Syntrophobotulus glycolicus DSM 8271: one gene and its partner. The protein of the gene in region 1 interacts with the protein of each later gene in a pairwise test. Links are inferred from orthologs where the notes say so. Each region holds a gene or a part of one and is shown in the gene's direction. Other genes may lie near its edges.

Region 1 (5,165 bases):
CAAAGACTGATTCAGACGGCCAGAACAGCTGATTTTCTTGGAGCACATTCGATCATATTCCATCCCGCTTTTTATTCGGGTGATGATCCTCTAAAAGTATTTGCTCAAGTTTTGGATGGGGTTGCTGAAATAAGAAGGATTCTTGATGATGAAGGCTGCAGGGTTATCCTGAGAGCGGAAACCACAGGAAAGCCCTCCCAGTTTGGCAGTCTTGAGGAAACCATTGCCTTGGCTGCTGAAGTAGAAGGGGTATTGCCTTGTATAGATTTCAGCCATCTTCATGCCAGATCGAACGGGCTGTACAACAGCTATGATGAATTTTGCGCTATTCTGGATAAGACAGCGGAGAAGCTGGGAGATCAGTGGACAAAAAATGCCCATTTTCATGTCTCGGGGATTGACTATGGATTAAAGGGTGAAAAAAAACACTTGATTTTGCAAGAAGCAGATTTGAATTATGCGGATCTGCTTAAAGCTCTGAAAACATTCGGTATTCAGGGAACGGTGATTTGCGAGAGTCCTAATATGGAGAAAGATACTTTACTCTTGCAAGAAACCTATCGATTATTGGGTTAACATTTGTTCATCAACCTGAAAAGGAGAACAGATCAATGGAGTGCGCAAGAGAGAAGATTGCCAGAGCAGCGATTCTGACTCTTCCCGGGATTGGCAGCCGAAGGCTGCGTTATCTGCTGGCCCTGTTTGGCAGTGCAATCCAGGCCTTTGATGCTGCAGAAGAAAGATTTCCCAGCGGAAACCGTCCTTCGTGGATGAATGTGTTTCAGCAATCCAGGAAAAAGTTGAATTTAGATGAGCTTGAACAGGCTCTTTCCGATCAGGAAATTTTGCTTGTGATGCCTGGGGAAGAGAATTATCCTCCATTATTGTTGGAATGTTCCGATGCGCCGCCGCTGCTCTTTTACAAAGGAATGATTGACTCCGGCAGAGAAGGATTGGCCGTCGTCGGTTCTCGCAGGCCTACTGCCTACGGCAGGTCTGCGGCTTCCTGTCTGGCGGGACAGCTGGCGGGCAAAGGTTATGTCATCGTGAGCGGTCTAGCAAGGGGAATAGATTCTGCCGCCCATAAGGGTGCTCTAGAAGCGGGAGGGTTGACCTGGGCTTTTTTAGCCGGAGGACTGGATCGGATTTACCCGCCGGAGAACAGGAAGCTTGCCGCAGAGATCATTGAAAATGGAGCTCTGATTTCCGAATATCCCCCCGGACGCCCGTGTGAACCCGGGCAGTTTCCTGCGCGTAACAGGCTGATCAGCGGGTCGGCTCGCGGAGTACTGGTTGTAGAGGCGGCTCAAAAAAGCGGTTCTTTGATCACCGTAGATTTCGCTTTAGAACAAGGCAGGGAAGTTTTTGCCGTTCCGGGACCGATTTTCAGTGAAATGAGCAGAGGTACCCACCAGCTTATCCGGCAAGGAGCAAAATTAGTGGAAAATGTCGAAGATGTTCTGGCGGAAATCAAAATGGAAAATGAGACATTATATTCTATGAAAAAAGAGTATGAACAGTCCGCTCAAGGTCAAAATATAGAGAAGCAGAAGAACGGCAATACCTTATTTGACCATTTGGACATGAAAACGGAAAACCTTCAATTATTGGACTATTTGAGTGATGTTCCTTTACATATTGATACACTTGCTTTAAACTGTTCAATGTCACCCCATACCATTGCCCTTGGCCTTTTGGAGCTGGAGCTGCAGGAGATTGTGAAACAGCTGCCGGGCCAATATTATGTACTTGCACGAAGATAATTTTCCGAAAAAACCGGATAAATCCGAAAGAATAACTTTTGAGGTGAAATATGCCAAAAACTCTGGTCATTGTAGAATCCCCGGCCAAAGCGAAATCAATCAGCAAGTTTTTATCCAAAAACTATCAGGTCAAAGCTTCTATGGGCCATTTGCGGGATTTGCCCAAAAGCCAAATGGGCGTTAATATTGAGCATGATTTTGAACCGAAATATATCCCGATCAGAGGCAGAGGCGATCTGATCAAGGAGCTGAAGGCAGCAGCGAAGACGGCAGATCAAGTTCTGCTCGCTTCTGACCCGGACCGTGAAGGGGAAGCAATAGCATGGCATTTGATGCACCTTCTGGGGATTAATCAAGAAAAAAGCAGCAGAGTAGAATTTCACGAAATAACGAAACCAACGATTCAGAAAGCCATAAAAAATCCCCGCAAAATTGATCTGCATAAGGTTGATGCTCAACAGGCCCGCAGAGTATTGGACAGGCTGGTTGGCTATAAATTAAGCCCCCTCCTTTGGAAGAAAATTAAGAAAGGTCTCAGCGCAGGCCGGGTCCAATCTGTAGCGGTGCGGCTTATCTGCGACAGAGAAGAGGAGATTAAGGTTTTTGAGTCTCAGGAGTACTGGACACTGCTTGCCCAATTTCTTTGTCCGGGGGGGAATTTTTCCGCCAAATTGATTCACAAAGCGGGAAAAAGGATTGAGATCAAATCCAGACAGGAAGTTGATGAAATCATCGTACAGCTCCGCAGAGCTGTCTGTGTGATCAGCGATGTCAAAAACAGAGAGAAAAAGAAGCAGCCTTCCCCGCCTTTCACGACCAGCAGTTTGCAGCAGGAGGCCTATCGGAAACTGAATTTTGCCCCGAAAAGAACGATGATGCTGGCTCAGCAGCTCTATGAAGGAATCGATTTGGGCAAAGAGGGGACGGTTGGCCTGATCACTTATATGAGAACAGATTCTGTACGCATATCAGAGCTTGCCCAGGATGAGGCCAAAGAGTATATCCTGGCCAGTTTTGGTTCGGATTTTTATCCGGGCCGGCAGAATTATACCAGTAAGCGCAGAACCCAGGAAGCCCATGAGGCGATTCGGCCAACTTCTGTTTTGCGTACGCCTGATTCGGCCAAAGAATTTTTGAGCAGGGATCAGTTGAGGTTGTACAGGCTGATCTGGGACAGGTTCTTAGCAAGCCAGATGAGTGCGGCGGTATATGATACGCTAACGGTCGATGTTGCGGCAGATAAGTATACGCTCAGGGCTAACGCTTCAACCGTAAAGTTTCCCGGTTATCTTTCTGTTTATGAGGAAAGTACTGATGAAACGGAAGAAAAACAAGACGGGGATGATCGTTGTCTGAAAGTAAATGTGACTCCGGGCCAAAAGGTGGAACTAGCGGAGATCAAAGAAAAACAGCATTTTACGGAACCGCCTCCCCGCTATACGGAGGCCTCTTTGGTTAAAAAAATGGAAGAAGAAGGAATCGGAAGGCCGAGTACTTATGCTCCGACTATTGACACGGTCCAAACCAGAGGCTATGTCGTGAAGGAAGAGAGGAAGCTGGTGCCCACTGAACTCGGAGAAATCGTTGTTTCCCTGCTCAAAGAACATTTTAAAGATATTGTTGATCTGGAATTTACCGCGAATATGGAAGAGAAACTTGATAATATTGAAGAAGGCCAGACCCAATGGAAATCCGTGATCAGGGATTTTTACATTCCTTTTGAAGAAACACTGAACAAAGCGGAAGCCATCATTGGAAAGATAAAGGTTGAGGATCAGGAATCTGATGTTTTATGCGAGTTTTGCGGACGGAGAATGGTCATCAAAATGGGGCGTTTCGGCAAATTCTTAGCCTGTCCGGGATTCCCGGACTGCAAGAATGCCAAACCTTTGCTGGAAGAAGTAGGTGTCAATTGTCCGCAATGCGGTGAAAAGCTTGTTGTCAGAAGAAGTAAAAAAGGACGTAAATTTTACGGCTGCAGCAATTATCCGGAATGCAATTTTATTTCCTGGGAAAAACCCGCTCCGGTAAATTGCCCGGATTGCAACAGCTTAATGACGGAAAAGACGATTAAGCAGAAGGTAAACTATGTTTGTACAAATAAAGATTGTCGGCACACGGAAGAGAAGGTTGAAGAGAAGAAAGAGTAGAGATTAAGGTGGCTGGGAAAAGATGAATGAAATAACCGTTATCGGAGCGGGACTGGCTGGGTCTGAAGCGGCCTGGCAGCTTGCGTGCCGGGATGTGGAGGTTACCCTATGCGAGATGAGGCCTGGGATTTCCACACCTGCTCATGTCAGCGGTGATTTTGCCGAGCTTGTTTGCAGCAATTCCCTCAGGGCTGCCGGCTTGGAGAATGCCGCCGGTCTTCTGAAGGAAGAAATGCGCCGCCTGAATTCACTGATTATGCTGGCGGCGGACAAGCATGCTGTCCCTGCGGGAGGAGCGACAGCCGTTGACCGCAAGTTTTTTTCAACTGAGATCACTGAAAGATTGGAAAACCACCCCAAAGTGAAGATTAAACGGGAGGAAATCACTGCAATACCCAGAAAGGGCGTAGTGATCGTAGCCTCCGGGCCGCTTACTTCAGCTTCTTTGGCTGAGGATATCATGGATTTGACCGGAGAAAAAGCGCTTTCTTTTTTTGATGCCGCCGCTCCGATTGTGGAACTTGATTCTGTTGATCTGACCAAGGCATTCTGGGCCTCGCGTTATGACAAGGGTGAAGCGGATTATCTCAATTGCCCAATGAATGAACAGGAATACAATCATTTTTACCAGGAACTGATCAAAGCAGAGACCGCAGAGGTCAAAGGTTTTGAAAAAAATATGGTTTTTGAAGGATGTATGCCGATTGAGGTGATGGCCGGAAGAGGGCCGATGACCATGGCTTTCGGTCCCTTAAAACCTGTGGGGATGGTCGACCCGCGGACGGGAAAACAACCTTTCGCTGTTGTCCAGTTAAGAAAGGAAAATCTCGAAGGCTCTTTGTTGAATTTAGTAGGATTTCAAACCCATCTGAAGTGGGGCGAACAAAAAAGAGTGTTCAGAATGATCCCGGGCTTGGAGAATGCCGAATTTGCCAGGTATGGCGTCATGCATCGCAATACTTTTCTGAACTCCCCCAAGGTTTTGCAGGCTGATTTCAGACTGCGGAATAAGCCGGAAATATTTTTTGCCGGGCAGATAACCGGAGTTGAGGGCTATGTGGAGTCCGCCGCAAGCGGACTGCTGGCCGGAATCAATGCCTTCAGGTTCTTGCGAGGACTGGAGACTCTGGTTTTTCCTCCGGAAACAGCTTTGGGAGGATTGGCCGGACACCTTGAGCGTTCTCCCACCGTTGATTTCCAGCCAATGAATATTAATTTTGGCCTCATCTCGCAGCTCAAAGAAAGAACCCGG
Region 2 (4,155 bases), 120 kb from region 1 along the record:
GATGGAGAAACCCCTTACTTGAACCAGGCGCTGACCGCTCAGGTCATTATTTTGACCTTTATGAATATCACCATGAATACCATTGGTTTCTACAATGCGGGGAAAGCCAAGAAGGATTGGAAGGAGTCTGTTGACCAGATTTTAACGATGCCGTCAATCTATGCGATTTTGCTGGCGATCGTACTGAAATATTTTATGGTTGATATCACAGCAACTCCGTTATGGCCAACGCTTGAATACATCAAAGACGGCCTTGTGCCAATGGCCTTATTCACCTTAGGGGTTCAGCTTTCGCAAACAGAATTTGATTTTAGAAATATTGATGTCAATATCGCCGTGTTTACCCGGCTCATTATCGGCCCTTTGCTGGCACTGGCCGGCATAAAACTGTTCGGTTTTTCCGGGGTTGTCGCTCAGACCATATTTATTTCCTATTCCGTGCCGACGGCGGTAAACACAGCTTTGATTGCCATCGAATGCAACAACTATGAAAATTTCTCCTCGCAGCAAGTCATGGTATCCACGATATTCGGCGCCATTACGCTGACCTCGGCCATATACATGGCCGGAATTTTATTTCCGATTTAGACGGAAAGGTTTCCGGTGAGGGGCGCAAGGGCATCAGGCCGGAATTGGAGAAGAAGACAAAGCGGGAATTCTTTTTTTGCCCGGAACAAGAAAAAGAGAGAAAAAAGTTTTTGAGAAAGAGGCTGATCAATATGGAAATCGGTGCCAAGGGAAAGTCGGAAACAGTGGTGACAGAAAAAGTGACGGCAAAAACATTGGGCAGCGGGACTCTCGACGTTTTGGCCACCCCGATTATGGTGGCCATCATGGAGAACGCGGCGACCAGAGCCCTTGATTTGCCGGAAGGTCAGACCAGTGTCGGCACCTATCTGGAGATTAAGCATCTGGCGGCGACTCCCGTGGGGATGAAGGTGTGGGCAGTTGCCGAAATCACCGGGATTGAGGGCCGCAAGCTGTCTTTCAAAATTGAGGCTTATGATGAAAAAGAAAAAATCGGTGAGGGAGAGCATGAAAGGTTCATCATCAATGCCGAAAAGTTTCTGGAGAAAGCCTATGCAAAACTATCCTGATCAGGAGTTCAAGGAAATCAAGGAACGTAACCCGGAGCAATAGCTCAGGGGAATTCAAATGCCGGTCAGGAGATAAGGATAAAGGAAAATGGAAGAGCTTATTACCATCAGCAAGCCGTCATCAGCAGAGCAGGTTATCGACAAATCCAGGTTTATTGCTGTTGCTGTCCCCGCCGCAGACTCAGGCGAAACAGCGGCCCGGCTCCTCGATGTCAAAAAGGAATACCCTAATGCCCGGCATTATGTCTATGCTTACCGCCTGAACAGGGGGAAACTGGAAAAATCATCAGATGACGGTGAACCGCAGGGGACGGGAGGACGGCCGGTCCTTGATGTGTTGCAGCATAAAAAACTGTGGGATGTTCAGATTGTTGTTGTCAGGTACTTCGGCGGAGTCCTGCTCGGTACAGGCGGGTTGTCCAGAGCCTATGGCGGGACGGCCAGAATGGCGATTGAACATGCTTGCATAGAGAAGCTTACTCCGCATCTGGTTTACGGCCTGACCATTCCTTATGCCAATTATGAACAAGTCAGATATTTTATCCGCAACCACTGCTGGGAAATCTCCAATGAACAATTCCAGGAAACGGTAGCTTTTGATGTTGATATTCCCCAAAAAGAAGACAGCCTTTTTCAAAAAGGAATCGGGGAAATCTTCAACGGGCAGATGGTTTGTCAATTGAAAGAAACGATCCTGAAAGCCGTGGCGGCAGATCAATGAAGGCAAAATCAAAGCCTGTTTGACATCCGGATCTGAAAGAAGATGGACAAAGGTGATGAACGAGTGATTAATGACCGGGGTGGGAGTTCATCAGCGTATGGAGGTCCTGATCAAAGATTTCGTTTTTCTGATCGGCTATCTGGATGAAGTCCCCATAAAGCCGGTCCAGCTGATTTGATTCCGGTCTGTAGCCCAGTTCAAAAAGCTTGTGCCTTAAAGCGTGCTTGCCCGATCTGGCGGTGAGAATGATCTGATTCTGGCTGGCGCCAATAGTGGCCGGATCAATAATTTCATAGGTTTCCCTTTCTTTCAGAATCCCGTCCTGATGAATCCCGGAGGCATGTTTAAAGGCATTGGGGCCCACAATCGGCTTATGATAGGGAATGGGAATGCCGGTTATCCGGGAAACCAGACTGCTTGTCGCGGTAATCTCCCTGGTGTGGATATTGAGGGCAAAGGGATATTCTTTTTTCTTGGAGTGCAGGGCCATGATCACTTCTTCCAAAGACGTGTTGCCCGCCCGTTCGCCAATCCCGTTGATGGTTCCTTCAATCTGAGTTGCACCGGCAAACAGGCCGGCCATGGAATTGGCCGTGGCCATACCGAGATCATTGTGGCAATGAATGCTGATGATGGCCTGATCGATATTTTCCACAGTGTTTTTGACAAATGAGATCAGTTCCCCGAATTCCCAGGGGGTGGCATAGCCTACTGTATCCGGGATATTGATGACGGTCGCCCCGGCCTTAATGACTTCCTGAAGGATCCTGGCCAAAAAGTTACGGTCACTTCTGAACGCGTCTTCAGCATAAAATTCCACATCATGACAATACGTTTTGGCGTGTTTGACACAGGCACAGGCCAAATCAATCACTTCCTCAGGCTTCAGATGCAGTTTTTTCTCCATGTGAAGATCAGATACAGCTATCCCGGTATGAATCCGGGGATTTTCAGCATATTTGAGGGCCTCCGCGCAAAGATCAATGTCCGCTTGGACACAGCGGGTCAAACCACAGATCACCGCTCCTTTGATATTTTTGCTGATTTCTTTGACCGCTTCATAGTCTCCCGGTGAAGAGACAGGGAAGCCCGCCTCGATGATATCGACGCCAAGGCGCACGAGCTGTTCGGCGATTTGTAATTTTTGCCGGACATTTAACGTTATTCCTAGAGACTGTTCACCATCCCTTAACGTTGTATCAAAAAAATAGAGCTTTTTCATCGTTTGGACCTCCTTAAAAATAAAAATAAAAAAGCCCTTACATCTCGTATGAGACGTAAGGGCTATTATTCCTTCGCGGTACCACTCATGTTAACGGGGTTCATTCCGTTCACTCAAACAGAATACGGGATCTGTGATCCGATATTCCCTTCCTTGTAACGGTGGAAGTTTCCGTCCAACCTACTTAAACTGTTCAGCCGGCGACTCAAGGGGGAGTTGGGCTTTGGCTTCGGCTGCTTCGCACCAAACAACAGCTCTCTGAACCTGCCGGTCAGCTTAATATTCCCTATCACAGTCATTTTGAACTATTTTTTTTTATCTTATCAAGTGATAAACGCTTTGTCAATTCTTTGCAAAGATTATTTTTTGTGTGCTGGAACAATCCCGGTCCAAATCGGCTTTTCTGATCCTAAAAGGATTATTGTATGCTTTTGGAGAATTTAAATAAAATTGTCATTAGCAAAATAATAGGGGTGAAGGATTTGAATAAAGAATTGATCACATCTAATTTTCCGATAAATGTTTGCTGCTTTTCAACTTTATAGCTGGTCGGAGGGCTGCCTTAAGAGGGTTTCACTGACACTGATATGGTCTTTTCCAATCAGCAGATGTATTCTGAATTGATCGTAATTGGAATGGAATTGGGATTTAGACCGCCGTTTTGCTTTAATCATTTTATTCTCCGCCTCATCGTTTATTCTTTGTCTAAGCAATCTGTTATTTATATTATTCATGAAATCGTTTTTTTCATTCCCGTTTGCTTTGGGTAAGTTATGGTATTTCCAGTGCCCAAGGTTGTTTCAAAAGCAAAGAAAGGTTATGATAGATTAAGATCAAGGTATCGGAGAAAGGAGTCTATTAATGGCTCGTTTAGTGATCATGGATGGCAACAGTTTGCTCAACAGGGCTTTTTACGCTTTGCCGCCGCTGACTTCGGCTGAAGGACTGCCGACAAATGCCGTCCACGGATTTTTAGCCATGCTTTTACGTATTCAGAAAGAAAAAAAACCGGATTGCTGGGTCGTTGCTTTTGATAAAACAAAGGCAACCAAAAGAATTGAAATGTATGATCAATATAAGGCTCAGCGTAAGGAAACCCCCGAGACTCTCAAGCC

Evidence for each region.
Region 2: the proteins of topA (region 1) and SGLY_RS10820 interact in binary tests that used the Escherichia coli proteins (3 or more experiments, as listed by UniProt). The link is inferred for Syntrophobotulus glycolicus DSM 8271 from one-to-one orthologs.

Annotation. Positions count from the first base shown.
Region 1 is NC_015172.1:2,313,815-2,318,979, reverse strand. What follows is about bases 1,369-4,363. They hold topA (type I DNA topoisomerase), read left to right. Parts: upstream 1,369-1,813; coding sequence 1,814-3,913; downstream 3,914-4,363. Other genes in these bases: trmFO (methylenetetrahydrofolate--tRNA-(uracil(54)-C(5))-methyltransferase (FADH(2)-oxidizing) TrmFO), read left to right, coding at 3,936-4,363; dprA (DNA-processing protein DprA), read left to right, coding at 1,369-1,763. Outside these bases: SGLY_RS11440 (TIM barrel protein), read left to right, coding at 1-576; more of dprA, read left to right, coding at 612-1,368; more of trmFO, read left to right, coding at 4,364-5,165. UniProt on the Escherichia coli protein: Releases the supercoiling and torsional tension of DNA, which is introduced during the DNA replication and transcription, by transiently cleaving and rejoining one strand of the DNA duplex.
Region 2 is NC_015172.1:2,193,354-2,197,508, reverse strand. The notes cover bases 67-3,001. They hold SGLY_RS10820 (IMPACT family protein), read left to right. Parts: upstream 67-1,185; coding sequence 1,186-1,818; downstream 1,819-3,001. Other genes in these bases: SGLY_RS10825 (thioesterase family protein), read left to right, coding at 720-1,097; SGLY_RS10830 (AEC family transporter), read left to right, coding at 67-588. Outside these bases: more of SGLY_RS10830, read left to right, coding at 1-66; polA (DNA polymerase I), read left to right, coding at 3,902-4,155.